3 regions of the Streptomyces alboniger genome follow, and region 3 is predicted to be linked to each of the others. Evidence: riboswitches for the same ligand, from Rfam matches in the RefSeq annotation. Region 3 holds a riboswitch; each other region holds the start of a gene.
What was found. Region 3 has a riboswitch for cobalamin ahead of cobN (cobaltochelatase subunit CobN). Riboswitches for the same ligand answer to the same signal wherever they lie in the genome.
Positions count from the first base shown of each region.

Region 1: linked by a shared signal. The riboswitch ahead of CP975_RS23755 (ribonucleoside-diphosphate reductase subunit alpha) and the one ahead of cobN (cobaltochelatase subunit CobN) in region 3 are both predicted to bind cobalamin.
Region 2: linked by a shared signal. The riboswitch ahead of CP975_RS13045 (ABC transporter substrate-binding protein) and the one ahead of cobN (cobaltochelatase subunit CobN) in region 3 are both predicted to bind cobalamin.

Region 1 is NZ_CP023695.1:5,284,563-5,294,028, forward strand. It holds gene CP975_RS23730 (tetratricopeptide repeat protein) at 1-563, shown strand, start outside; gene def (peptide deformylase) at 645-1,295, shown strand; gene cyc1 (epi-isozizaene synthase) at 1,599-2,711, shown strand; gene CP975_RS23745 (bifunctional albaflavenone monooxygenase/terpene synthase) at 2,708-4,084, shown strand; gene CP975_RS23750 (ribonucleotide-diphosphate reductase subunit beta) at 4,164-5,186, opposite strand; gene CP975_RS23755 (ribonucleoside-diphosphate reductase subunit alpha) at 5,186-7,582, opposite strand; cobalamin riboswitch at 7,711-7,833, opposite strand; gene CP975_RS23760 (GNAT family N-acetyltransferase) at 7,894-8,394, opposite strand; gene mctP (monocarboxylate uptake permease MctP) at 8,471-9,466, opposite strand, start outside.
Region 2 is NZ_CP023695.1:2,965,653-2,975,118, forward strand. It holds gene CP975_RS13020 (PLP-dependent cysteine synthase family protein) at 1-164, opposite strand, end outside; gene CP975_RS13025 (MoaD/ThiS family protein) at 177-455, opposite strand; gene CP975_RS36380 (putative leader peptide) at 580-681, opposite strand; gene CP975_RS13035 (ABC transporter ATP-binding protein) at 726-1,547, opposite strand; gene CP975_RS13040 (FecCD family ABC transporter permease) at 1,544-2,560, opposite strand; gene CP975_RS13045 (ABC transporter substrate-binding protein) at 2,635-3,597, opposite strand; cobalamin riboswitch at 3,643-3,766, opposite strand; gene CP975_RS13050 (M67 family metallopeptidase) at 3,771-4,193, opposite strand; gene CP975_RS13055 (amino acid permease) at 4,283-5,785, opposite strand; gene CP975_RS13060 (DUF2017 domain-containing protein) at 6,148-6,744, opposite strand; gene clpS (ATP-dependent Clp protease adapter ClpS) at 6,756-7,070, opposite strand; gene CP975_RS13070 (nicotinate phosphoribosyltransferase) at 7,151-8,479, shown strand; gene CP975_RS13075 (isochorismatase family protein) at 8,559-9,143, shown strand; gene CP975_RS13080 (hypothetical protein) at 9,181-9,466, opposite strand, start outside.
Region 3 is NZ_CP023695.1:6,238,669-6,248,134, forward strand. It holds gene cobN (cobaltochelatase subunit CobN) at 1-1,239, opposite strand, end outside; cobalamin riboswitch at 1,283-1,402, opposite strand; gene CP975_RS27535 (cobalamin biosynthesis protein CobG) at 1,517-2,830, shown strand; gene CP975_RS27540 (precorrin-8X methylmutase) at 2,842-3,468, shown strand; gene CP975_RS27545 (precorrin-2 C(20)-methyltransferase) at 3,465-4,994, shown strand; gene CP975_RS27550 (cobalt-precorrin-6A reductase) at 5,060-5,815, opposite strand; gene CP975_RS27555 (cobalt-precorrin-5B (C(1))-methyltransferase) at 5,833-6,972, shown strand; gene cobM (precorrin-4 C(11)-methyltransferase) at 6,979-7,728, opposite strand; gene CP975_RS27565 (bifunctional cobalt-precorrin-7 (C(5))-methyltransferase/cobalt-precorrin-6B (C(15))-methyltransferase) at 7,735-8,988, opposite strand; gene CP975_RS27570 (cell division protein SepF) at 9,236-9,466, shown strand, end outside.

The sequences.
Region 1 (9,466 bases), 950 kb from region 3:
AGGGCGAGGCCGAGGTGGTGTGGGGCCGCAGGCTGGACCCCGCCCGCATCGAGGTGCTGTCCATCCCGCTGCCCTCCTCCGGACGCCGCTGGGGCGAGGTCGTGCTGCACGACGGCGTCCCGCACGGCGAGCGGACGACGGCGGCCGGACACTCGTACCCCGTGTTCGACGAGATCGAGCTGTGGGCGCCCTCACCCGTGCCGACCTGGGTGGTCCTCCTGGAGGCCGCCACCGAGGACGACCGGGACGCCTTGGAGCAGCTCGCGGCCGACGCCGGCTTCGCCGCCGAGGACTGGTCGTCGTCCGTGCGGCTGCTGTGCCGCATGTGCTCCGAGTCCCGGATGCCGAGCGACGAGGGCGACGGCGAGCACCTGGACCCGCACGACCACAGCGAGCCGGGCCATCCGGGTCCGCTCGGTCACCGCAGCCCCGGCGCGATCTGGGTGCCGGAGCGCGAGTGCGGCATCGCGGCGCCCGCCGCCCTGGTGCGCGGGCTCCTCGACAGCTGGGTCGCGGACAGCCCGGACTCGCGGGACTGGCGGGATCTCGAAGAGGTCTGCTGACCCGGGGAGGCCGGTCGCCACTTCGCCGTAGGCTGTACCGGCACAAACTCTTGAGGGTTTCACGGAAGGCTTACGGCGGACATGGCGCAGGACACTGAGCAGCAGGCCTCCGGCGGGGTGCTCCCCGTCGACGACGAGGGCTTCGTCATCGACACGGAGGACTGCGAGGAGCGTGAGACGGCCTACCGCGAGCGCGGCACGGCGCGCCCGATCACGGTCGTCGGCAATCCGGTCCTGCACAAGGAGTGCAAGGACGTCACGTCCTTCGACGACGAGCTGGCGAAGCTGGTCGACGACATGTTCGCCTCCCAGCGCGTCGCGCAGGGCGTGGGCGTGGCCGCCAACCAGGTCGGCGTCGACCTGAAGGTCTTCGTCTACGACTGCATGGACGACGAGGGCGTGCGACACGTCGGTGTGGTCTGCAACCCGGTCCTGACCGAGCTGCCCGCCGAGCGCCGCCGCCTCGACGACTCGGGCGAGGGCTGCCTCTCCGTGCCCACCGCCTATGCCCCGCTGGCCCGCCCCGACTACGCCGAGGTGACCGGCCAGGACGAGAAGGGCAACCCCATCAAGGTGCGCGGCAGTGGCTATTTCGCGCGCTGCCTCCAGCACGAGACGGACCACCTGTACGGCTACCTGTACATCGACCGCCTCTCCAAGAGGGAGCGCAAGGACGCGCTCCGCCAGATGGCGGAGGGCACGCCGCGCTACCCCGTGGTGCCCAATGACTGACGCACGCGCCGCCTGAGCGGCGTGGGAACCGTGTGACACCAGTGGCCCCTGGTCGGGAACTCCATCCCGGCCAGGGGCCTTTGGCGTGAGCCGCTCACCAGTGCGAGCAGAACCGGCTGTTGAAGATCCATATTCAGTCACGTACAAGGATGTTCTCGGCACTGGGGGGTAGTGAATGGCGCAAATCTGTTCCCTGAACGGTCAGTTGTGGTGCTGAATGGAAAGCGCGGGGATACGCAACGGCGCGCGCCCGGCACGGCGGGAGGGGCGTGTGCCGCCCAGGCGGCTGAAAGGGGTTTGTCCGTGCCTGCATATTCCGGAAGCACTTCACAGACACAGCCACACACTCAGGCGGTATCGGTCCCACCGGCACTGGCCGTTCCAGTGATCGAGGCAGCGTTTCCTCGCCGTCTGCACCCGTATTGGCCAAAGCTTCAGGAGAAGTCCAGGACCTGGCTACGGGAAATGCGGCTCATGCCGCCGGACAAGGTCGAGCGGTACGCGGACAGCCTCTGCTACACCGACCTGGTGGCGGGCTACTACATTGGCGCGCCGGACGAGTTGCTCACCGCGATAGCGGATCTCAGCAGCTGGTTCTTCGCCTGGGACGACCGGCACGACCGCGACTCCGTGCACGGCAGGGCGGCACAGTGGCGGTGGCTCTGCCGCGGCCTGCACGGCGCCCTCGACGCCCCCCGGCAGTACCTCCACCACCGCGACCCCCTGGTCGCGGGATTCGCGGACTGCGTCCGCCGGCTGTACGCCTTCCTCGGCCCCAGCTGGAACGCCAGATTCGCCCGCCACTTCCACCCCGTGATCGAGGCGTACGACCTGGAGTTCAGGAACCGGCGCAGCGGCACGGTCCCCTCGGTCGAGGCGTACGTGGAGCTGCGCCGCCTCACCTTCGCGCACTGGGCGTGGATCGACCTGCTCGAACCCACCGCGCGCCGCGAACTGCCGCACACCGTGCGCAACCACACCGCGTACCGGCGGGCGGCCCTCGCCACCCAGGACTTCTCGGCCTGGTACAACGACCTGTGCTCGCTCCCCAAAGAACTCGCGGGCGACGAACTGCACAATCTCGGGATCAGCCTCATTCAGCACGAAGGGATGACGCTCGAACAAGCCGTACGGGAAGTCCACCGGCGGGTCACGCAATGCGTCGCTGATTTCCTGGACGCGGAGGAGGAAGTCCTGCTGCTCGCCCGGAGATTGTCCGACGGAACGGCGGAAGGAGAAGAACTCGCGAACGCGGTGCAGTCCTGCGTCTTCAATATGCGGAACTGGTTCTCTTCCGTGTACTGGTTCCATCATGAATCCGGTCGCTATCGGGTGGACAGCTGGGACGACCGGTCCATGCCCCCGTATGTGACGGAAGACGTCCTGGCGGAAAACGAACTGGTAGGTGAGGAATGAGCGTCGAATCCGCAATACCCGCACCGGCCGCGTCGGGACCCGGCCCGCTGCGCACCCCGATACTCGTCAAAGGCGGCGCCCCCCTGCTCGGCCACGCCTGGAACCTGGTGCGCGACCCGCTCGGCTTCCTCTCCGCGCTGCGCGACCACGGGGACCTCGTACGGATCAGGCTGGGGCCCAGGACGGCGTACGCGGTCTGCGATCCGGAGCTGGTCGGCGCGATGCTCAAGCGTCCCGAGTTCATCGTCGGCGGACCGCTCTGGGACACCCTCGAAGTCCTCCTCGGCAAGGGCGTGGCGACCAGCAACGGCAAGCTGCACCGGCGCCAGCGCCGGATGATGCAGCCGGCGTTCCGGCCCGAGCGGATCGCCGACTACGCCAGGGTGATGGAGGAGGAGGCGCGCGCCACGGCGGCCCGCTGGCGCCCCGGCGCCACGGTCGATGTCAGCGCGGAGATGTTCCGCACGGCCGTGCGCATCGTCTCGCGCTCGCTCCTGGAGGTGGAGTCGATCGGCGAGAAGGCGGACCGCGTCGCCGACTCGCTGCACACCGTCTTCCAGGGGCTCTACCGCCGGATGGTGCTCTCGGTCGGACCGCTCTACCGCGTGCCGACACCCGCCAACCGGCGATTCGAGAGAGCACTCGCCGACCTGCACGCGCTCGTCGACGAGATCATCGCGGAGCGCCGCTCGGCGGGGCCCGGCGGCCCGGACGACCTGCTCGCGGAATTGCTGCGGGCCACGGACGAATCCGGGGCGCCGATAGCCGACCAGGAGATCCACGACCACGTGGTATCACTCGTCGTCGCAGGAGCGGAGAATGTCGCGTCGACGCTGGCGTGGACCTTCCAGCTGCTCATCGAACACCCGGAACAGGAAAGGCGATTGGTTGAAGAGGTAAATTCCGTGGCCGGGGGCCGAGCGATCACATTCGCCGATCTCGGGGCCCTGCCGCACCTGCGCAATGTCATCACGGAGGCCATGCGGATACGGCCGGCGGCCTGGATATTCACACGCCGGTCCGTGGCCGAAACCGAACTGGGCGGCTATCGCATTCCGCGCGGTGCGGACCTCGTCTACAGCGTGTACGCGATGCAGCGCGACCCGCGTTCCTTCGAGCGGCATCTGGAGTTCGACCCGGACCGCTGGAATCCGGAACGCGCCGGTGACGTACCGGAGTTCGCGATGATGCCGTTCAGCGTCGGCAACCGAAAGTGCCCCGGCGACCACTTCAGCCTGGCCGAACTGGCCCTGATCCTCGGCACGGTGGCCCCCAGGTGGCGCCTGGCGCCGGTCGCGGAGACCGACACCGGCACCCGCGTCGGCATCACCCTGCACCCCAAGCGGCTCGTCCTGCGGGCCGAACCGCGCTGAGCGAGCAGGTGTGGCCCCGGGTGTGCCCGCCCCGCCCCCCGTGACGGGGCGGGCACACCCGGGCCGTTCGGTGGTGGACTCAGAACTCGTCGTCGAAGGAGACCGATCCCTCGACCGCGACCTGGTAGGCCGAGGAGCGGCGCTCGAAGAAGTTGGTCAGCTCCTGCACGCCCTGGAGCTCCATGAAGGAGAACGGGTTCTCCGAGCCGTAGACCGGCGCGAAGCCCAGGCGCTGGAGGCGCTGGTCGGCGACGCACTCCAGGTACGCGCGCATCGAGTCGGTGTTCATGCCCGGCAGACCGTCACCGCACAGGTCGCGGGCGAACTGCAGCTCGGCCTCGACGGCCTCCTTCAGCATGTCCGTGACCTGCGTCTGGAGCGCGTCGTCGAACAGCTCGGGCTCCTCCTTGCGGACCGTGTCCACCACGTCGAAGGCGAAGCTCATGTGCATCGTCTCGTCGCGGAACACCCAGTTGGTGCCGGTCGCGAGGCCGTGCAGCAGACCGCGACTGCGGAACCAGTAGACGTACGCGAAGGCACCGTAGAAGAACAGGCCCTCGATGCACGCGGCGAAGCAGATGAGGTTGAGCAGGAAGCGGCGGCGGTCGGCCCGGGTCTCCAGCCTCTCCAGCTTCTCGACCGAGTCCATCCACTTGAAGCAGAACTGCGCCTTCTCGCGGATGGAGGGGATCTCCTCCACCGCGTCGAACGCGGCCGCCCGGTCCTCGGGGTCGGGCAGGTAGGTGTCGAGCAGCGTCAAGTAGAACTGGACGTGCACGGCCTCCTCGAAGAGCTGACGGCTCAGGTACAGCCGGGCCTCGGGGGAGTTGATGTGCTTGTAGAGCGTCAGCACGAGGTTGTTGGAGACGATCGAGTCGCCGGTCGCGAAGAACGCGACGAGGCGGCCGATCAGGTGCTGCTCCTCGGGCGTCATCTTCGCGAGGTCGGCCACGTCCGAGTGCAGGTCGACCTCCTCCACCGTCCAGGTGTTCTTGATCGCGTCCCGGTAGCGCTCGTAGAAGTCCGGGTAGCGCATGGGGCGCAGGGTCAGCTCGAAGCCCGGGTCGAGGAGGTTCTTCTCGCTGTTCGTGGTGGTGCTCATTACTGGCAGGCCTCGCAGGACTCGGGGTTTTCCAGGGAGCAGGCGACGGCTTCCTCGGCCGTGACCTGCGCGGGGACGGGGGCGGCGGTGGCGGCGTTGGAGCCTGCCGCGCGGGCGATGCGGGTGGCGGGGCGCGAGCGCAGGTAGTACGTGGTCTTCAGGCCCCGCTGCCAGGCGTACGCGTACATCGAGGAGAGCTTGCCGATGGTCGGCGTCTCCAGGAACAGGTTGAGCGACTGCGCCTGGTCGAGGAACGGGGTGCGCGCGGCGGCCATGTCGATCAGGCCGCGCTGCGGGATCTCCCACGCCGTGCGGTACAGCGCGCGGACCTCCTCCGGGATCCAGCCGAAGCCCTGCACCGAGCCGTTGGCCTCGCGCAGCGCCTCGCGGGTCTGCGTGTCCCAGACGCCGAGCCGCTTCAGCTCCTCCACGAGGTAGGCGTTGACCTGGAGGAACTCACCGCTGAGCGTCTCGCGCTTGAAGAGGTTGGAGACCTGCGGCTCGATGCACTCGTAGACACCCGCGATGGACGCGATGGTGGCGGTCGGCGCGATGGCCAGCAGCAGGGAGTTGCGCATGCCGGTCCGGGCGATGCGTTCCCGCAGCGCCGCCCACCGCTCCGGCCAGGCCGGCTCGACGTCGTAGTGGTCGGGGTGCAGCACACCGCGCGCGGTCCGGGTCTTCTCCCAGGCGGGCAGCGGGCCCTCGCGCTCGGCGAGGTCGGCAGACGCCTCGTACGCGGCGAGCATGATCCGCTCGGCGATGCGGGTGGAGAGGGCGCGCGCCTCGGGGGAGTCGAAGGGCAGCCGCAGCTGGAAGAAGACGTCCTGGAGGCCCATCGCGCCGAGGCCCACCGGGCGCCACTTGGCATTGGAGCGCCCGGCCTGCTCGGTCGGGTAGAAGTTGATGTCGACGACACGGTCGAGGAAGGTGACGGCCGTCCGGACGGTCTCGTCGAGCCGGTCCCAGGCGAGGTCGCCGTCCTCCACGAACGCGCCGAGGTTCACCGAGCCGAGGTTGCAGACCGCCGTCTCGCCGTCGTCCGTCACCTCCAGGATCTCGGTGCAGAGGTTGGAGGAGTGCACGGTGTGGCCGGGCTCCGCCGTCTGGTTGGCGGTGCGGTTGGCGGCGTCCTTGAACGTCATCCAGCCGTTGCCGGTCTGTGCGAGGGTGCGCATCATGCGGCCGTACAGATCGCGGGCCGGGATCGTCTTCTTCGCGAGCCCGGCGGCCTCGGCCCCGCGGTAGGCGGCGTCGAACTCCTCGCCCCACAGGTCCACCAGCTCGGGCACGTCGGCCGGGGAGAACAGCGACCAGTCCTGGTCGCCGGCGACCCGGCGCATGAACTCGTCCGGGATCCAGTGCGCGAGGTTGAGGTTGTGCGTGCGGCGCGCCTCCTCACCGGTGTTGTCGCGCAGCTCCAGGAACTCCTCGATGTCGGAGTGCCAGGTCTCCAGGTAGACCGCGGCGGCGCCCTTGCGCCGGCCGCCCTGGTTCACGGCGGCGACCGAGGCGTCCAGGGTCTTGAGGAACGGCACGATGCCGTTCGAGTGCCCGTTCGTGCCGCGGATCAGCGAACCCCGGGAACGGATGCGGGAGTACGAGAGTCCGATGCCGCCCGCGTGCTTGGAGAGCCGCGCGACCTGGTGGTAGCGGTCGTAGATCGAGTCCAGCTCGTCCAGCGGGGAGTCGAGGAGGTAGCAGGAGGACATCTGAGGGTGGCGGGTGCCGGAGTTGAAGAGCGTAGGCGAGGACGGCAGGTAGTCCAGGCGGCTCATCAGGCCGTACAGCGCGGCGACCTCGTCCACGGCGGCGGCGCCGTCGTCCTTGGCCAGGCCGCTCGCGACGCGCAGCATGAAGTGCTGCGGGGTCTCGATGACCTGCCGGGTGATCGGGTGGCGCAGCAGATAGCGGCTGTGCAGGGTGCGCAGGCCGAAGTACTCGAAGCGGAAGTCGGCGCCGTCGGCGTGCGCGGCGTCCACCAGCGCGTCGAGCCGGGCCGCGTGCTCGGTCACGAAGGACGCCGTGCGGTCGGCGATCAGGCCCTCGCGGTGGCCGACCGCCACGGATTCGGTGAAGGAGCGCACGCCCTGCGTGGCCGCCTCCTCGCGGATGCCGATCGACAGGAGCCGGGCCGCCAGCTTCGAGTACGCCGGGTCGTCGGAGATGAGCCCCGCGGCCGCCTCGGTCGCCAGCTCCCGCAGCTCCGACGCGTCGGCCTTGGCCGAGCGGCCGCGCAGCGCGGCGGCGGCGACCCGGCCGGGGTCGGCGTCGGGAAGGTCGACGGTGAGTTCGGTCAGGGTGCGCAGCAGCGCGGCCCCTGGGCCGTCGGTTCCTTCGCCACCCTCGGCGGTCGGCTTGGTCGCTGACGCGGGTTCGGCAGGCGCGATGGTCACGTGGGGCACTCCCTCGCTCGGCTCTGGGCCAGGGGAGGGGAGGGCACACGGGCGCACCCGGACAGGGCGGCGTACCGCGTCCACCGGCCCACTCCACGAGGCCCGGACGGTCGGCACCCGGGCCGGACGGCACGGGCGCACTGTCGGCAGGTCCTCGGACTCCGCGTACGCCAAACGCGTACACATGCACCGTTGCGGGACAGTTCCGGACTTGCACCGGATTCCCCTGCGGCGACAGCGAGCACGAGCATACATCTTGTGCCGGGCCTCTGAAGCGGGCCCACATCTTGTGTCGGCTCGCGGAGTGGTGGCTAGAGCTTCAGCGCGTACGTCAGCAGCGGCACCGTCTCGATGGGGCGCCAGTCGCGCTCCGGTGTGCGGACGAAGCCGAGGCGCTCGTACAGCCGGTGGGCGGCGTGCATCGAGGTCTGCGTGGACAGGACGAGCGCGGTACGGCCCGCTTCCTCGGCGCGCCGCACGCACTCCCGTACGAGCGTCTCTCCGGTGCCCCGGCCGCGCGCCGCGGGGGAGACGGCCAGCATGCGGATCTCCGCCTCGCCGTCGCGGGTGATGTCGGCCATCGGGCCGCCGGCCGGGACGTAGGTGACGCAGCCGAGTATCTCGCCGCCCGCCTCGGCCACCAGGACCTCGGCCGCCGCCGCGCGTCCCGCCACGTCGCGCAGCACCACGAGATAGGGGTCGTCCACCCCGAAGTCCAGGTGCCCGCCGTCGAGATAGGCCTGTGCGGTGAGGTCGCCGAGCGCCTCGTACTCCTCTGGGCGCGCGGATCTGATCGTGATCGTGAAGTCCATGGGGCGCAGTGTGCAACACGGGTACGGCAGAGGACCGCCGATTTTCCGGCGGCCCTCTGCCGTGACGGCGAGTGGGTCAGTGCCCGGCGCCCGCCGTCGCCTTCGGCAGTTCCTGGACGACGCCCGGGTCGCCCGCGTCGGCGGTGTAGTCCCCGGGAGAGGTCTCGTCGATGCCTTCCGGGGCCTTCAGCGCCTTCAGGACGAAGGTGAGGACCACGGTCACGATCACGTTCAGAACGAACGCGGTGAGGCCGATGTAACCGATCTCGCCGATGCCCGGGATCGTGTCGGACGAGCCGCCGAAGTGCTTCTGCGTCGGCGAGGCGACGCCGTACGCGGCCAGCGTGCCGTAGACCATGCCGACCGCCCAGCCCGCGAGCAGCGCCCAGCGGTGGAACCAGCGCGTGAACAGGCCGCCGACCAGCGCGGGCATGGTCTGGAGGATCCAGATGCCGCCCAGGAGCTGGAAGTTGATCGCGACGGTCTTGTCCATGGTGAGGACGAAGGCGAGCGCGCCGACCTTCACCATGAGCGAGACCAGCTTGGAGACCTTGGTCTCCTGCGCGGGCGTCGCGTCGGGCTTGATGAAGTCCTTGTAGATGTTGCGGGTGAAGAGGTTCGCGGCCGCGATCGACATGATGGCCGCCGGGACCAGCGCGCCGATGCCGATGGCCGCGAAGGCCACGCCCGTGAACCAGTCGGGGAACATGTTCTCGAACAGCTGCGGGATCGCCAGCTGGCCGTTGTCGACCTTGATCCCCGCCGCGATCGCCATGAAGCCGAGCAGCGCGAGCAGGCCGAGCATCAGCGAGTACAGCGGCAGGATCGTGGTGTTGCGGCGGATCACGTCGCGGCTCTTGGAGGAGAGCGTCGCCGTGATCGAGTGCGGGTACATGAACAGTGCGAGGGCCGATCCGAGCGCGAGCGTCGCGTACGTCCACTGCCCGGCCTCGGCGGGCACGAGCGCGCCGCGCGGCTTGTCGGTGGCCGGGTTGGTCTGCGCGAAGGCGTCGCCCGCCTTGGCGAAGATGTCGTCGAAGCCGCCCAGCTTGATCGGGATGTAGATGATCGC
Region 2 (9,466 bases), 3.3 Mb from region 3:
GCCTGTTCGACCATGTGCAGCGCGGGCCGGTCCTTGATGGAACCGGTCGGGTTGCGGTCCTCCAGCTTGGCCCAGATGCGGACGTCGGCCGACGGGGACAGGCGCGGCAGGCGGACGAGCGGCGTGTTGCCGACCGCGGCGAGCGGGGAGTCGTAGCGAGGCATCCGGGATCGGGCCTAGACCATGCCGCCGGCGACGGCCGGCAGGATCGTGACGCTGTCGCCGTCGGAGAGCTTCGTGGAGATGCCGTCGAGGAAGCGGACGTCCTCGTCGTTGAGGTACACGTTCACGAAGCGGCGCAGCTTGCCGTCGTCGACGATGCGCTCGGCGATGCCCGCGTGCCGCGAGTCCAGGTCGGTGAACAGCTCGGCGAGGGTGCCACCGCTGCCCTGGACGGCCTTCTCGCCGTCGGTGTAGGTGCGGAGGATGGTCGGGATGCGGACCTCGATGGCCATGGCTGCGGGCTCCTGTCGGAAGAGTTCAGGTGAGTGGGCGCGCGGCGGCCCGGTCGTGCGCCGATTGCGCGTTCGTACGCGGTGGGGCGCCGCGGCCCTTTTCTCGGCCGTACGGCGGCAGGGGTCAGCGCTGACAGATGGCGCTGCTGAGCCTGCACAGGTCGACGTGCAGACGCGCCACGAGCAGCATGCCCGGCATCTTGTCGCTCACGTCGTGGGAAACCATGCGCTCATCGTATCGATTCCCGGTCCGGGTTCTGGAATGTGATCTCACATGGTGGATACTTTCCGTCCATCACCTGGATGCGCACCTGGATGTGCGCCTGGATGCGGGAGGTAGGTGACTGTCGGCGCCCCCGTCGCCGGGTGCACCGCGACGTCCGCCGTCACGCCGTACACCTCGGCGAGCAGTTCGCTGGTCAGGACCTCCTTGGGGGTGCCTGACGCGACCTGGCGGCCCCCTTGCAGGACGTACAGGCGGTCGCAGTAGTACGCCGCGAGATTCAGGTCGTGCAGGGCGAGGAGATTGGCCGTGCCGAGGCCGCCGACCAGGGCGAGGATCTCCAGCTGGTAGCGGATGTCGAGGTGGTTGGTCGGCTCGTCGAGGACCAGGACCGTCGACTGCTGCACCAACGCCCGCGCCACCAGGGCACGTTGGCGTTCGCCACCGGAGAGCGCCGTGAAGGAGCGGTCGGCCAGGGCGCTCGCGCCGACGCGCCCGAGGGCGGCCCGCACCAGCTCGTCGTCCCGCTTTGTGTCCCCCTCCCAGAAGCGTTTGTGCGGGGAGCGGCCCATCGCGACGACCTGCCGCACGGTGAGGTCGAAGCCCGCCTGGCCGTCCTGCGGGACGGTGGCGATGTGCCGCGAGCGGGCCTTGGCGCCGACCCCCGCCAGGTCGGCCCCGTCCAGCAGGACGCGGCCCTCGGCCGGGGTGAGCGCCCCGTACACACAGCGCAGCAGCGTCGTCTTGCCGCTGCCGTTGGGGCCGACGACGCCGACCGTCTCGCCCTCGGCGACGGCCAGTGAGACACCGTCGAGGAGGCGCAGCCCGCCCGGGGTCCGGTAGCCGAGGTTCTCGACGCGCAGCGTCATGTGGCCATCCCTTCGTGGCTCTGGCCCCTGCGCAGCAGCCAGAGGAAGAACGGTCCGCCGGTCAGCGCGGTGAGCACGCCGACCGGGATGTCCTGCGGCGCGGCGACCGTGCGTGCGGCGAGGTCGGCGACGACCAGGAACACCGCGCCCATCAGCGCCACGACCGGGAGCAGCGGGCGGTGCGCGGCGCCGACCAGCATCCGGGCGGCGTGCGGCACCATCAGGCCGACGAAGCCGATGGCGCCGCTGTACGCGACGAGGACGCCGGTCAGCAGCGAGGAGAGGACGAACACGGCGGCGCGGAAGCGGGCCGTGTCCAGGCCGAGGACGGTGGCGCCCTCCTCGCCGACGAGCAGCAGGTCGAGCGGGCGGGCCAGCGCGATCAGCAGGGCCGTGCCGACGGCGAGGACCACGCAGGGCAGGGCGAGCATGTCCCACCGGGCGCTGCCGAGGCCGCCGAGCGTCCAGTAGAGGACTTCCTTGAGGTGGTCGGCGCTGTCGGCGGTGACGAGGATGAGGCTGGTCAGCGCGGTCAGGATGTACGAGACGGCTACGCCCGCGAGGATCAGCCGCCCGGTGGCGAAGCCCCCGCCGCCGCTTCTGGCCAGGGCGTAGACGAGGGCCAGGGAGATCAGCGCGCCCACGAAGGAGGCCGCGGGGATCGTGACGGCGGTGCTCAGCGCGGTGCCGACGCCGAAGACGCCGCCGAGGACGATCGCCGAGACCGCGCCTACGGAGGCGCCCGAGGAGACGCCCAGGAGGAACGGGTCGGCGAGGGGGTTGCGGACGAGCGCCTGGAGGACGGTGCCGATGACTGCCAGTCCGGCTCCTACGGTGGCGCCCAGCAGGACCCTGGGGAGTCTTACCTCCAGGACGATCGTGCGGAAGGGGGAGGGTTCCGCGCGCCCTGTGAGGATCTCCACGACCTGGCTCGGGGGGATCCTGACCGAGCCCAGAGCCAGGCCGGCGAGTATCGCTGCCGCGAGGGCCGCGGTCAGTCCCGTCAGGATCAGGAGGCGGCGCCCCTTGGAGTTGCGTCTGTCGCCCTTCGGGCTCGTCCTCAACCGCCGGACGGGCTGGGGGGTGCTCACAGCTGTGCCGCCAGCTTCTTCACCGCCTCCGGGGCTCGTACCCCTGTCACCGCGTCCGACAGCGGCAGGACCGCGAACCGCTTGTTCCTGATGGCGGGGACGTCCGCGAGGACCGGGTCGTCGAGGAGCCGGCGCTTCTTCTGGGCGACGGTCGTGGCACCGTAGTCGAGGATCACGATGACCTCCGGCTTGCGTTCGACGACCTTCTCCCAGGACGCGTCGCCGAAGGACTTGTCCACGTCGGCGAAGACGTTGCGGCCGCCCGCCCGCTCGACGATGTCGTTGCCGATGCCCCGGCCGCCCAGCGTGAACGCGGTCTTGTCGCCGCTGTCGTAGACGAAGACGGAGGCCGGCTTCCCGCCCTTCGCCTTCTTCTCGGTGGCGGCCAGTTCCCGCTTGGCGCCGCTCACCCACTTGTCCGCGCGCTCGCGCACCCCGAAGGTCGAGCCGACCTCGCGTACCTCGCGGTAGACGTCGTCCATGGAGATCGCCCGCTTCGCGCAGCCCTCGATGTTGAGGCGGCTCTTGATGCCGGACTTGGCGAGCGCGGAGCGGCTGCGGCCGTCGCCCGCCAGGAAGGCGCTGGCGTAACCGCCGTAGACGAAGTCGGGGTTGGCGGCGAGCAGCTTCTCGTAGGAGGGGTACTCCTTGGCGAGGACGGGGACGGACTTGTACGCCTTCTCGTACTTCGGCAGGACCTTGTCGTCGAGGTAGGCGGTCCCGGCGAGGCGGTCCTTGAGGCCGAGTTCCAGCATCACCTCGGTGACGTGCTGGTTCATGGTGACGGCCCGCTCGGGGGGTGCGTCGTACGTCGTGCGCACACCGCAGTTGGTGACGGTGTACGGGAATCCGGCGGCCTTGGCGGCGGGCTTGCCGGAGTCGGTGGAACCGGACGAGCCGCAGGCGGCGAGCGGGGCGAGCAGGGCCGCGGCGGTGAGGACGCGTAGGGCGCGGGACATGGCTGAACTGCCTCCTTCAGGGGATTTCCGCGTCCCCTGCGTTGCGTGGAGAGAAGGCGGCAGGTCAGTTCCTGACTCCCCCGCGCCCCCGGTGAGGGGGTGGGGTCACAGTGGCGGGACCGTGCCGGGTTCGCACCGGCTTCCTGTCTCCTGCCGCCCAGAAGTGGTCGGGGTCAGTATGCCTGTACGACCCGCACCTCTTCCTCGGTGACCTCGCCCTCGACGATCCGGAACGAGCGGAACTGGAAGGGGCCGGCGTCGTCGGTGTCCGCGGTGGAGACCAGGAGGTAGTGGGCGCCGGGCTCGTTGGCGTAGCTGATGTCGGTGCGGGAGGGGTAGGCCTCGGTCGCGGTGTGCGAGTGGTAGATGACCACCGGCTCCTCGTCGCGGTCGTCCATCTCGCGGTAGAGCTTGAGCAGGTCACCCGAGTCGAACTCGTAGAACGTGGGCGAGCGCGCGGCGTTCAGCATCGGGATGAACCGCTCGGGGCGGCCGGTGCCCGCCGGGCCCGCGATCACGCCGCACGCCTCGTCGGGGTGGTCCTGGCGGGCGTGCGCGACGATCTGGTCGTGGAGGGCCTGGGTGATGGTCAGCATGGCAGTCAGGATAAGCAGAGGGCCCGCGCCGTACCGGAGTGCGGTACGGGCGGGCCCACATGCTGGACAGCGGCTCCAGGGAGCCGGGGTCAGTCCTTGTCGACCGGCTCGGCCTCGGAGGCGACGACGCCGACCTTGCGCTTGTTGAACGCGGCGGCCTGCGGGTTGCGGCTCTTGAGGACCAGGTAGGTGACCCCGAGGATCGCGGCCCAGACCGGGGCGGCGTACAGCGAGATGCGCGCGTCCTTGTCGACGCCCATCATTACGATGACCATGCCGATGAAGAGCAGGGCGAACCAGCTCGTGTACGGGGCTCCGGGCGCCCGGAAGGTGGACTGCGGCAGCTCGCCGCGGTCGGCCTTGCGGCGGTAGCGGATCTGGCAGGCCAGGATCATGATCCAGGCCCACATGCCGGAGATGGTCGCGAAGGAGACGACGTAGTTGAACGCCTCGCCCGGCCACTGGTAGTTGATCCAGACGCCGACCAGCATGAACGCGGCGGAGAACGTGGTGCCGAGCAGCGGCAGGCCGTTCTTCGTGAGCTTGGTGAAGAGCTTCGGGCCCTGGCCGTTGAGCGCCAGGTCGCGCAGCATGCGGCCGGTGGAGTACATGCCGGAGTTGCAGGAGGAGAGCGCGGCGGTGAGGACCACGAAGTTCACGATCGCGGCGCCGACGCCGAGGCCCATCTTCTCGAAGGCCGCGACGAACGGCGAGACACCGGGCTGGAAGTGCGTCCACGGCACGACCGACAGGATCATGATCAGCGCGCCGACGTAGAAGACGGCGATGCGCCACGGCACGGTGTTGATGGCCTTGGGCAGGACCGTCTTCGGGTCCTTGGACTCGCCCGCGGTGACGCCGACCAGCTCGACGGCGAGGAAGGCGAACATCACGATCTGGAGCGTCATCAGCGTGGAGCCGATGCCGTTCGGGAAGAAGCCGCCCTGGTTCCACAGGTGGGCCACGGTCGCGGTGTCACCGGCGTCGGAGAAGCCGATGGTGAGGATGCCGACGCAGATCAGGATCATGCCGATGATGGCGGTGACCTTGACCATCGAGAACCAGAACTCCAGCTCACCGAAGAGCTTCACGGAGATGAGGTTCGCGCCGTACAGGATGACCGTGAAGACAAGGGCGTACGCCCATTGTGGGAACGAGTTGTGTGTCCAGTACTGCATGTACTGGGCGGCCGCGGTGACTTCGGTGATGCCGGTGACGACCCAGAAGAGCCAGTACGTCCAGCCGGTCACGAATCCGAAGAACGGGCCCATGAATTCGCGTGCGTACTCCGAGAAGGAGCCCGACACGGCGCGGTACATGAGGAGCTCGCCGAGCGCCCGCATGATGAAGAAGATGACGAGGCCCGCGATGGCGTACGCCAGGATGAGGCTGGGGCCGGCCTTGTGAATGGCCTTGCCTGCGCCGAGGAACAGGCCGGTGCCGATGGCACCGCCGATCGCGATCATCTGGATCTGCCGGGCCCCCAGACCGCGCTGGTAGCCCTCGCCCTCGCCGGACGGGCCGCCTGCGGCCTGCACGGCACCATTGCCGTCGTGCCCGTCGTGCTGCTCTTCGACCTGCACTGAGGTCATGGTGACGCCTTTCTCCATGCTGATCCGCGCCCGCGTTTCGCGTGATGGCTGCGGACCAGGTCCTGATCCCCCCGGATGTGAATGGAGTGCTTCCGGCGGTCTGCCGGATCGAGCGCCCTCGGCGACATGGGTGGCGTCGACCGAGCGGTCGTGAAGATTTATCACGACCGCAACAGTGCGAGAATCAGCCACGTGTGGCACACACCACAGGGAGAAGCGGACAAACTTCTCTTGGCGCGGTAAATGTGGGCAATGAAGTGACAGGATCGTTATCCGGATTTGAGCGTCCGTTGAGCGAACGGGCCGCCAGGTGAACGGCGGGCGTCCGGGGCGGCAAATCTCGGTGTCATATGCACCGGATTTCAGTCGAGCAACGTCCCGACCAGCGTCTCCTGGAGTCCACCCAACCAGAGGTAGGCCATCACCATCGGCTTGCGGGGGTCGGAGTCGGGGAGCCGGTAGAGCAGATCGGCGTCATCCTCGTCGGTGACCTCAAGGCGCGTGCCGATCGCGAGCCGCAGGTCATTGAGCGCCCCGAGCCACTGCCGGGACTCCTCGACCGACAGTTTCAGGACAGCTCCGCCCTCCCCCGAGGACGCCATCGAGTCGAGCGAGCGGATCACGGCCAGCGCGTCGTCCCGCTTCTTGGCCCGCAGGTCGTTCTCCGTGAAGCGGCGGAACTCCGCCGAATACGCCCGCAGCTCGTCCTCGTCACCCCGCTCACTGCCGGGACCGCCGTAGGCGTCCGGGAGCAGGCGCTGCATCACCGGGTCGGCGGGCGGCTCACTGGGGCCCTCGGCGAAGAGTTCCGCGAGGGGGTCGTCGGAGGGCTCGCCGCCCGGACCCGGGCCGATGAGTTCCAGGAGCTGCACGGCGAGGGAACGGATGATCGAGATCTCGACCTCGTCGAGGGCGACGGCGGCGCCGCCCCCGGGGATCTGTTCGAATTGTCCAGGCATCAGATGCGTCGCTACTTCCGGTCCTGCTGAAGGGTGGCCCACAGCCCGTACCCGTGCATGGCCTGCACGTCGCGCTCCATCTCCTCGCGGGTGCCGCTGGAGACGACCGCGCGGCCCTTCTGGTGCACGTCCATCATCAGCTTGGTGGCCTTCTCCTTCGAGTACCCGAAGTACGTCTGGAACACGTACGTCACGTAGCTCATGAGGTTGACCGGGTCGTTGTGCACGAGCGTGATCCACGGAACGTCCGGCTCGGGGACGACGACCGTCTCTTCGTCCGATTCGGGGCGGGTGATCTCTGCGGGAGCCGTACTCACCTGCCCCATGCTGCCACCCCCGGGGGTCACTCGCACAAACGGGCCCAGGAAATCGTCAAAGTGACGAGATGTGCGGTAGCATCCTTCGTATGAACACAGCGGACCTTGGCCTGCCGGTGGATGTTCCGTCGACGGCGCTCTTCACGGATCAGTACGAGCTGACGATGCTCCAGGCCGCACTGAAGGCCGGCACCGGCGCACGCAGGTCCGTCTTCGAGGTCTTCACCCGCAGACTGCCCGAGGGGCGCCGCTACGGCGTCGTGGCGGGCACGGGGCGGGTCCTGGACGCCGTGGAGAACTTCCGCTTCGACGCCGGGGTCCTCGGCTTCCTGCGCGAGCGGAACATCGTCGACGAGGCCACCCTGGAGTGGCTGTCCGGCTACCGCTTCAGCGGTGACATCTGGGGCTATCCCGAGGGAGAGGTCTACTTCCCGGGCTCGCCGATCCTGCGGGTCGAGGGGTCCTTCGCGGAGTGCGTGCTCCTGGAGACCGTGATCCTCTCCATCCTCAACCACGACTCGGCCATCGCCGCCGCCGCCTCCCGGATGTCCTCGGCCGCCGGGGACCGCCCGCTGATCGAGATGGGTGCCCGCCGCACCCACGAACTGGCCGCCGTCGCCGCCTCCCGCGCCGCGTACGTCGGCGGCTTCGCGACCACCTCGGACCTGGCCGCGGGCTTCCGCTACGGCATCCCGACCGTCGGCACGAGCGCCCACGCCTTCACCCTGCTGCACGACAACGAACGCGACGCGTTCCGCGCCCAGGTCGACTCGCTCGGCCGCGGCACGACCCTGCTCGTGGACACCTACGACGTGACCGAGGCCGTCCGCATGGCCGTCGAGGTCGCCGGGCCCGATCTCGGCGCGGTGCGGATCGACTCCGGTGACCTGCTGCTCGTCGCCCACCGGGTGCGCCAGCAGCTGGACGAGCTCGGCGCGACGAACACGAGGATCGTCGTGACGTCCGACCTCGACGAGTACGCCATCGCCTCGCTCCGGGCGGCGCCCGTGGACGCGTACGGCGTCGGCACCCAGCTCGTCACCGGCTCCGGGCACCCCACCTGCTCCATGGTGTACAAGCTGGTGGCCCGCGCCCACTCGGCGGACCTCAAGGCGCCTCTGGAGCCCGTGGCGAAGAAGTCGCTGGGTGCCAAGAGCTCCATGGGCGGACGGAAGTGGGCCGCGCGGCGGACCGACGCGTACGGCGTCGCCGAGGCCGAGGTCGTCGGCACCGGGGCCGTGCCGCCGGAGCTGGCCGACCGACAGCTCCTGGTCGAGCTGGTCAAGGGCGGCCAGGTGGTCGCCCGCGAGCCGCTGGACGCGGTCCGCGACCGGCACGCCGCGGCGCGCGCAGGCCTGCCCCTCTCGGCGACGCAGCTGTCGCGGGGCGAGGCGGTCATCCCGACGGAATACCTCTGAAGGACCCGGGAAGACGCCCCCTCCCGTAACGCGCGTGAAGTCTCTACGCTCGTAGTCACCCCACCAAAGGACACCGCCCATGCGCCGCGCACTGATCGTCGTAGACGTGCAGAACGACTTCTGCGAAGGGGGCAGCCTCGCGGTCGCCGGCGGAGCGGACGTGGCCGCCGCCATCACCGAGCTGATCGGCCAGACTCCCGCCTGCTACCGCCACGTGGTGGCCACCCGCGACCACCACATCGATCCCGGCGCCCACTTCTCCGACCGCCCGGACTACGCCGACTCCTGGCCGCCGCACTGCGTGGCGGGCACGGAGGGCGTCGGCTTCCACCCGAACTTCGCCCCGGCCGTCGCCTCCGGGGCCATCGACGCGGTCTTCGACAAGGGGGCGCACTCGGCGGCCTACAGCGGCTTCGAGGGCGTCGACGAGAACGGCCTCTCCTTGGCGGAGTGGCTGCGGGAGCGGGAGATCACGGAGGTGGACGTGGTCGGGATCGCCACGGACCACTGTGTCCGCGCCACCGCTATGGACGCGGCCCGGGAGGGGTTCAGGACCACGGTGCTGCTGGAGCTGACCGCAGGGGTCGCCGCGGCGACCACGGAGCGGGCCATGGCCGAGATGCGGGCGGCCGGGGTCGAGCTGGCAGGGAAGCCCGTCGTCTGAGGCGTCCCGTCGGGCGCGGGGCCTCAGGGCCTGCCTTTCAGCGTCTGAGCGCCCTGATCGGATGCCACAGCTCCCGCACGTCATCGGGTGCCGTCCGCCATATCAGCCCGTCGGGGTGGTGCAGCACCGCCGTGACCTCGTCCGGCGTGGGCGGCTCCGCGTTGCCCCGCAGATACACCGCCCGCAGGCCGAGGTTCCGCACCCGCGTCAGCGCCCTCGCGCGGTTCACGGCGTGCGCTATCACCCTGACCGCGCCGCCGCCCGGCGACGGGCTCGGCAGGGTCAGCGCCACCACCACGCTGCCGTTCGGCAGCTTGCAGAAA
Region 3 (9,466 bases):
GACGGGGTTGGCGGCCAGCTGCTCCTCGGTGAGCCATTCCTGGTCGTGGCCGCCCGCGTCGATCAGCGCACGGATCAGCTCGTCGCCGTCACCGGAGACGATGCCCGGGATCTCCTCCGAGGGGCCGAAGTCGTAGCCCTCACCGATGAGCCTGCGAAGGAGCGCCACGGCGGACGCGGGGGTGTCGAGGCCGACCGCGTTGCCGATCCGCGAGTGCTTGGTCGGGTACGCGGAGAGCACCAGCGCGAGGCGCTTGTCGGCGGCCGGGATGTGCCGCAGACGCGCGTGGCGCACGGCGATCCCGGCTACCCGGGCCGCCCGCTCGGCGTCCGCCACATAGGCCGGGAGCCCGTCCTCGTCGATCTCCTTGAACGAGAACGGCACGGTGATCAGACGTCCGTCGAACTCCGGCACCGCGATCTGGCTCGCCGCGTCCAGCGGCGAGACGCCCTCGTCGTTCTCCTCCCAGGCCGAACGCGAGCCGGTCAGGCAGAGCGCCTGGAGGATCGGCACGTCGAGCCCGGTCAGCGCGCCCGCGTCCCACGACTCGTCGTCGCCGCCCGCGGAGGCCTCGGCGGGCTTGGTGCCGCCCGCGGCGAGGACCGTGGTGACGATGGCGTCGGCGGGCCGCAGCGCGTCGATCAGCTCGGGCTCGGGAGCCCGCAGCGAGGCCACGTACAGCGGCATCGGGCGGCCGCCCGCGTCCTCGATGGCGCCGCACAGGTCGTCGATGAACGCGGTGTTGCCGCTCATGTGGTGGGCGCGGTAGTAGAGCACCGCGACGGTCGGGCCCTCGATGTCGCGCGCGGTGCGCTCCAGCGGGCCCCAGGACGGCGCGGGCGCCGGCGGGTCGAAGCCGTGGCCGGTGAGGAGCACGGTGTCGGAGAGGAAGCGGGCCAGCTGCTCCAGGTTCGCGGGGCCGCCGTGCGCGAGGTAGGCGTGCGCCTCGGCGGCGATGCCGACCGGCACGGTCGAGGAGGCCATGAGCTGGGCGTCGGGCGCCTGTTCACCGGTGAGGACGACCACCGGCAGACCGCTGGCGGTGAGCTGGTCGAGGCCGTCCTGCCAGGCGCGTACGCCACCGAGGAGGCGTACGACGACGAGGTCGGCGCCCTCCAGCAGGGAGGGCAGCTCGGCGAGGTCCAGACGGGACGGGTTGGCGAACCGGTAGTCGACCGGACCCCCCGCCGCGCGGGCGCTGAGCAGGTCGGTGTCGGAGGTCGACAGCAGCAGAAGCATGCGTGCGCAGGCCTTCCTCGGGGTGTCCGCGCCCCGGGTGGTCGTATGGACGGCAGGAGTTCCTGGCTCGCCCCACCTCGGTGGGGTTCACAGTGGCGGGACCGCGCCGGATTCGCACCGGGCTTCCTCCCTCGGGTCCTGGTGGACCCACGCCGTCGCTGGCGTCGGCGAACCTGGCGGCCCGCCGCCTGCATAGTAAGTCCTGCCCACCGATCGCGGGGCGGCCACCTGCCAGGACGGGCCGTCTCGGGAGGCGACCGCCCGGATCCGCCTGGGTATGCTCGCCGCCATGCCGCCCAGCCGAGCAACTTCCATGAAACAGGGCGAATCCCCCATACGTGACCGGATACGCGACCGGGGTGACGCCTGCCCCGGAGCCCTCCGTCTGCACCGCGCCGACGACGGCGCACTGGCCCGACTCCGCCTGCCCGCAGGCCTTTTGACGGGTCATCAGGCATCGGTTCTGGGTGACGCGGCGGAGCGTCTGGCGGACGGGAACCTCAGCGTCACCTCGCGCGGCAACATCGAGCTGCGCGGCCTCGGCGAGAGCTGCGGCGCGGAACTCTCCACGCTCCTCGCGGACGCGGGCCTGCTGCCCTCCGAACGCCACGAGCGCGTCCGGAACATCGTGGCGTCCCCGCTGGCCACCCTGGACCGACTCGGCCACGCCGACGTGCAGTTGTGGGCCCGTGAGCTGGACGGACTGCTGTGCGCCGAGGACTGGACGACGGCGCTTTCCGGCCGCTTCCTGTTCGCCCTGGACGACGGGCGCGGGGACGTGGCCGGGCTCGGCGGCGATGTGACCTTGATCGCAGAATCGGGCGGTACGGCGGTCGTACGCGTCGGGAGCCACGCCCTGCGCGTCCCCGGCGCCGCCGCCCCCCGCGCCGCACTCGCCGCCGCCGGGGCCTTCCTCGCCGCCGCGCGTGAGGCGGGCAACGGAGCCTGGCGGGTACGGGAGCTGCCCGCGGGGCACGCCGTCGACCTCGCCGGAGCGCTGCGGCGGGGCACCGAGGGCAGCGACGGCATCGACGCCGAGCCCGCCGCCGCCCCGCACCTGCCCCGCCCCGCCGCGCCCCTGCCCGGCGTCGTCGGCCGCGCGGTGGCGGTGGGCGCCCGCCTCGGCCGGGTCACGGCCGCCCAGTGGCGCGCCCTGCTCCCGGCCCCCGCCGACGAGCTGCGGGTCACGCCGTGGCGCGGCTTGGTCATCCCGGGCTTCCGGGACGACGCGGCGGCCCGCGCACGCCTGACCGCGCTGGCCGACGCCGGCTACCTCACCGACCCGGGCTCGCCCTGGCTCGGCGTAGGCGCCTGCACCGGCCGCCCCGGCTGCGCCAAGTCCCTCGCCGACGTACGCGCGGACGCCGTTCCCGGCGCCGGGGGCCTGCCCGTCCACTGGTCGGGCTGCGAGCGCCGCTGCGGCCACCCGCACGGCGACTGGGTCGGCGTCACCGCTATCGGCGACGGGCGCTACGAGGTGACGGCGCACACCGGCGGCACCGCGGTGCCCGTGAACGGCGGGACCCTGACCGAGACGGTCACGACGGCACGTACGACATCCGCAACCACCACCACAACGGCCACGAGATGAGCGAGAGCACAGTGTTCGACTACGAGAAGGACGGCGCGGCGATCTACCGCGAGTCCTTTGCCACCATCCGCGCGGAGGCGGACCTCGCCGGTCTGCCCGCCGATGTCAGCCAGGTCGCGGTGCGGATGATCCACGCCTGCGGGATGGTCGACCTCGTCCGCGATCTCGCCTTCAGCCCGCGCGTGGTGGCCGACGCCCGCAAGGCGCTGCGCGACGGCGCGCCGATCCTGTGCGACGCGAACATGGTCGCGAGCGGCGTCACCCGCAAGCGGCTGCCCGCCGACAACGACGTGATCTGCACCCTCGCCGATCCGTCCGTCCCGGACCTCGCGGCACAGCTCGGCACCACGCGCAGCGCCGCGGCCATGGAGCTGTGGCGCGACCGCCTCGAAGGCTCCGTCGTCGCCATCGGCAACGCCCCCACCGCCCTCTTCCGCCTCCTGGAGATGATCGAGGCGGGCGCCCCGCGCCCGGCGGCGGTCCTCGGCATCCCGGTCGGTTTCGTCGGCGCCGCCGAGTCCAAGGACGCGCTCGCTGAGCACCGCTCGGGCCTGGAGTACCTGGTCGTACGGGGACGTCGTGGCGGCAGCGCGATGGCCGCGGCGGCGATCAACGCGATTGCGAGCGAGGCGGAGTGAACACCGAGACCACCCGAGGGAAGCTCTACGGAGTCGGGCTCGGCCCCGGCGACCCCTCCCTGATGACCGTGCGCGCCGTCGAGGTCATCGCCGCCGCCGACGTGGTCGCGTACCACTCGGCACGGCACGGCCGCTCCATCGCCCGCCGCATCGCGGAGAAGCACCTGCGCGCCGACCACATCGAGGAGCCGCTGGTCTACCCCGTCACCACGGAGACCACCGACCACCCCGGCGGCTACCGCGGTGCCCTCGACGACTTCTACGAGCAGGCCGCGGCGCGCCTCGCCGCGCACCTCGACGCCGGGCGCACCGTCGCCGTCCTCGCCGAGGGCGACCCGCTCTTCTACGGCTCCTACCAGCACATGCACAAGCGGCTCGCCCACCGCTACGACACCGAGGTCATTCCCGGGGTGACCTCGGTGAGCGCCGCCGCCGCCCGCCTCGGCGAACCCCTCGTGGAGGCCGAGGAGGTCCTCACGATCCTGCCCGGCACCCTCCCCGAGGAGGAACTGGCCGCCCGCCTCGCGTCGACGGACTCGGCGGTCGTCATGAAGCTCGGCCGCACGTTCGGCAAGGTGCGCGGCGCCCTGGAGCGCGCGGGCCGCCTCGAAGAGGCCCGGTACGTGGAGCGCGCCACCATGGAGGGCGAGCGCACCGGCCGGCTGGCCGACGTGGACCCGGAATCGGTGCCGTACTTCTCGGTGGCGGTCCTGCCGAGCCGCGTGGCGCCGCTGACCGGCGGCCCCGCGCCCGAGCCCGCCCCGGCAGGACGGGGCGAGGTCGTCGTGGTCGGCACCGGCCCGGCGGGGCCCCTCTGGCTGACCCCCGAGACGCGCGGCGCGCTCGCTGCCGCCGACGACCTGGTCGGCTACACCACCTACGTCGACCGCGTGCCCCACCGCCCCGGCCAGCGGCGGCACGGCTCCGACAACCGCGTGGAGTCCGAGCGTGCCGAGTTCGCCCTGGAGCTGGCGCGTCGCGGGCGGCGCGTCGCGGTCGTCTCGGGCGGCGACCCCGGCGTCTTCGCGATGGCCACGGCCGTCCTGGAGGCGGCCTCGCAGGACGCGTACGAGGACATTCCGGTCCGGGTGCTCCCGGGAGTGACGGCCGCCAACGCGGCCGCCGCGCGGGCAGGTGCCCCGCTCGGCCACGACTACGCGACCCTCTCCCTTTCGGATCGGCTCAAGCCGTGGGAGGTCATCGCCGAGCGCCTGGCCGCCGCGGCCGCCGCGGACCTCGTCCTCGCCCTCTACAACCCCGGGTCGCGCAGCCGCACCTGGCAGGTGGGCAAGGCGCGGGAACTGCTCCTGGAGCACCGGACGCCGGACACGCCGGTGGTGCTCGGCCGGGACATCGGCGGGCCCGAGGAGAGCGTGCGGGTCGTACGGCTCGGCGACCTCGACCCTGCCGAGGTCGACATGCGGACGCTGCTCATCGTGGGGTCGTCCCAGACGCGGTGGACGCGCAGGCGCGGGGGCGCGGAGCAGATCGTCTGGACGCCGCGGAGGTACCCCGAAGGGGGGTGAGCGGTTCTCGGCGCGTCGCGCGTCCGCGGGTGCGTGGGGGCTGGTCGCGCAGTTCCCCGCGCCCCTTACGGGGCCAGGCTGAACCGGCGCAGCCAGGCGGCCGCCTCCTCCGGGGCGGTAGCCACCGGGACGCCCTCCGGGACCGGAGGGCGCCGGACCACCACCACAGGAACCCCCGCCTCGCGCGCAGCGACAAGCTTCGGGGCCGTCGCCGCGCCCCCGCTGTCCTTCGTCACCACGACGTCGATCCGATGCGTACGGAGCAGCTCACGCTCCCCGTCGAGCGTGAAAGGCCCCCGGTCGAGGAGGACCTCCACGCGGGCGGGGTGGGGCGGCTCCGGAGCGTCCACGGAGCGTACGAGGAACCAGAGAGCGTCCAGCTCAGGGTCCCCGGCGAAGGCGGCGAGGCCCATGCGGCCCGTGGTGAGGAACACCCGCTCGCCCAGCGCGGGCAGGACCCGCGCCGCCTGTTCCAGGGAGTCGACCCGATGCCAGTCGTCGCCCTTGTCGGCGACCCAGCCGGACCTGCGCAGGGCGAGCAGGGGAACATGGGCGAGCGCGGCGGCCGACGCCGCGTTGAACGAGATCGTCCCGGCGAAAGGATGGGTGGCGTCGATGAGCGCGTCCACGCGGTGCTCCCGCACCCACGCCGCCATCCCCTCGGCCCCGCCGAACCCGCCGACGCGGACCTCGCCGGGCGGCAGCCGGGGCGCGGCGACCCGCCCCGCCAGGGAACTGGTCACCCGCAGCCCCGCCTCGCCCGCGAGCAGCTCGGCCAGGCGGCGGGCTTCGGTCGTTCCCCCCAGAATCAGTACGTGCACGGAGTTCGGTTTCCTTCATGAGTGAGCCAAGTCAGCCGGGTCAGCCAAGTGAGGCAAAGGGCGGACGCAGCGCCCAACTCAAGCACACCGGTCTGCGGCCGGGATGGACGACCGGCGCCTGTGCGACGGCGGCCACGACGGCCGCGTACACGGCGCTGCTGACCGGCGACTTCCCCGACCCGGTGACGATCACGCTGCCCAAGGGCCAGACGCCCGCCTTCGCGCTGGCCGCCGAGGAGCGCACGGACGCGTACGCCATGGCGGGGATCGTCAAGGACGCGGGCGACGACCCGGACGTCACGCACGGCGCGCTGGTGCGCTCCACGGTACGGAGGCTGCCGCCCGGCACGGGCGTCGTCTTCAGGGCGGGCCCTGGCGTAGGCACGGTCACCCGCCCCGGTCTGCCCCTGGAGGTCGGCGAACCCGCGATCAACCCCGTCCCCCGCCAGATGATGCGGGACCACGTGGCGCTGGTGGCCGAGCGTGCCGGAACCACGCCGGACGTGGAGATCACCATCTCCGTCGACCACGGCGAGGAGATCGCCCGCTCCACGTGGAACCCCCGCCTCGGCATCCTCGGCGGCCTGTCGATCCTCGGCACCACCGGCATCGTCGTGCCCTACTCCTGCTCGGCGTGGATCGACTCCATCCGGCGGGGCGTGGACGTGGCGCGGGCGGCCGGGCGCACGCACGTCGCGGGCTGTACCGGCTCGACGTCGGAGAAGACGGTCGTCGCGGAGCACGGCCTGCCCGAGGACGCCCTCCTCGACATGGGGGACTTCGCGGGCGCGGTCCTGAAGTACGTACGCCGCCACCCCGTCGACCGCCTCACCATCTGCGGCGGCTTCGCCAAACTCTCGAAACTGGCGGCCGGCCACCTGGACCTCCACTCGGCCCGCTCCCAGGTGGACAAGGGCTTCCTCGCGGAACTGGCCCGCGCGGGCGGCGCCTCCGACGCCTTGGCGCGGGAGGTGGCAGCCGCCAACACGGGCCTGGAGGCCCTGCGCCTGTGCGAGGCGGCGGGCGTCCCCCTGGGCGACCTGGTGGCGACGACGGCGAGGGACGAGGCACTGGCGGTACTGAGGGGCGCCCCGGTAACGGTCGACGTCATCTGCATCGACAGGGCGGGCGCGGTGGTGGGCCGAAGTGCCCCGTAAGGGCCCTCAGCAGACGTGCCGCTCCCGCTCGGGAGAGTACAGATGGCTGTCACGGAACTGCGAGGCACCCAACGTACGACCGACCATGATCACAGCGGTCCGCACGATCCCCGCCTCCTTCACCTGCCCCGCGATATCGCCGAGGGTCCCCCGGAGAACCACCTCGTCGGGCCGGCTGGCAAGCGCCACCACGGCAGCGGGGCACTCCGCGCCGTAGTGGGGGAGGAGTTCCTCGACCACCCGGTCGACGTATCCCGCGGCCAGATGCAGGACGAGCAGCGCCCCGCTGCGGCCCAGCGTGGCGAGGTCCTCGCCCTCGGGCATGGCCGTGGCCCGCTGGGCGATCCGCGTGAGAATGACCGTCTGCCCGACCGTCGGCACGGTCAGCTCCCGCTTCAGCGCCGCGGCCGCCGCCGCGAACGCCGGCACCCCGGGCACCACTTCGTACGGCACGCCCGCCGCGTCGAGGCGCCGCATCTGCTCGGCGACCGCGCTGAAGACGGACGGATCGCCCGAGTGCAGCCGCGCCACGTCGAGCCCGGCCTCGTGGGCGCGGACCAGCTCACCGGTGATCGCGTCCAGGTCGAGTTGCGCGGTGTCCACAAGACGCGCCCCGTCCGGGCATTCGGCGAGCAGTTCGCGCGGCACCAGGCTGCCCGCGTACAGGCAGACCTGGCAGGCGGCGAGCGTGCGCGCGCCGCGCACCGTGATGAGGTCGGCCGCGCCGGGCCCCGCGCCGATGAAGTACACGGTCATCTGCTGTCAACTCCTGCTTTCGTGCGGTGACTTGGTGACGGACCACTGGGTGACCGGCATGGCCTGCCGCCACCCGGTGAAACCGCCGACGGGGACGGCTTGTGCGACGGCGAGCCGCACCAGCTCGCCGCCATGACGCCGGTACCAGTCGGTGAGCAGTGCCTCGGACTCCAGTGTGACGGTGTTCGCGACGAGCCGTCCGCCGGTGGGAAGGGCCTCCCAGCAGGCGTCGAGGAGACCGGGCGCGGTGAGGCCGCCACCGATGAAAACGGCGTCAGGCATGGGGAGTTCGGCCAGCGCGCCAGGCGCCGCGCCGGTGACGACGCGCAGCCCGGGCACGCCGAGCCGGTCGGCGTTGCGGGTGATGCGCTCGGCCCGCACCGCGTTCTTCTCCACGGTGACGGCGCGGCACGAGGGGTGCACCCGCAGCCACTCCACCGCGATCGACCCCGACCCGCCGCCCACGTCCCACAGCAGCTCCCCGGGCGCGGGCGCCAGCGCCGCGAGGGTGGCCGCGCGGACGTACCGCTTGGTGAGCTGGCCGTCGCTCTCGTACGCCGCGTCGGGCAGCCCCGGCACGGCGCCGAGCCGCAGGGCGCCGGGGGAGCGGCGGCACTCGACGGCGACGACGTTCAGCGCGTCACCGGGCGCGTGCGACCAGGCGTCGGCGACACCCTCGTACGCCGACTCGTGCTCGGAGCCGAGCTGTTCGAGCACGCGCAGCCTGCTCGGGCCGAAGCCACGCTCGCGCAGGAGGGCGGCGACCTCGCCGGGGGTGCCGGCGTTCGCGCTGAGCACGAGGAGGCGTCGGCCGTCGTGCAGCGCGGCGGCGAGGCGCGCGGCCGGACGGCCGACGAGCGTGACGACCTCGGTGTCCTCGACGGGCCAGCCGAGGCGCGCACACGCGAGGGAGACGGAGGACGGGTGCGGCAGGACCCGCAGGGCGGCGGCGCCCATCTCCTCGCTCAGGGCGCGTCCGATGCCGTAGAACATGGGGTCGCCACTGGCGAGTACGGCGATCCGGCGCCCCGCGTGGGCGGCGAGCAGGCCCGGTACGGCGGGCCGCAGCGGCGAGGGCCAGGCGACGCGCTCGCCCGGGCAGTCGGGGAAGGGCAGCAGATCCAGTTGGCGGGAGCCGCCGACGATCACCTCGGCGTCGGAGAGCGCCGCGCGCGAGGCGGCGGGGAGCCCGCCCCAGCCGTCGGCCCCGATCCCGACGACAGTGACGGCCGGTATGTCTGCGGGGGATGCGGGGGTCACTGCTGGGTACCTGACCTCGGGGTTCGGGAAGGGCTGCGCAGCCGCACTCTACTGGTGACCAGGCGGCGGCCCCTTATCGCGAACCACTCGCGACAGGGGGTACGGGCGGCTCCTCGGCTCGCGGACCTTCGGCGTCGGTGGAGTTCGCGCCGGCACCCCGACCGTGTCGCAGTTGGGCTGAACGGGTGACTTGGCGTAAGAATTGGCCGGTGCAGACAATGAGTGCGAGCCAGGACGGGGTGGGCCAGTGAGTAGCAGTCAGCGCCACGACGTCACCGACGAACAGTGGGAAGGGCTCGCCCAGGTCGTACCGCTGCGCAGCCGCAACGAATGGCCCTCGTGGCCGGGACACCGCGCGCTGCCGGAGGCGGAGACCGAGACGCGACGGCGTTTCGTGGTGATGCGGGTCAACGTCTTCTCGGACGCCCGAGAGGTCGCCGAGACCGTCATGTCGCAGATCCCGGTCCTGCTCGACCTG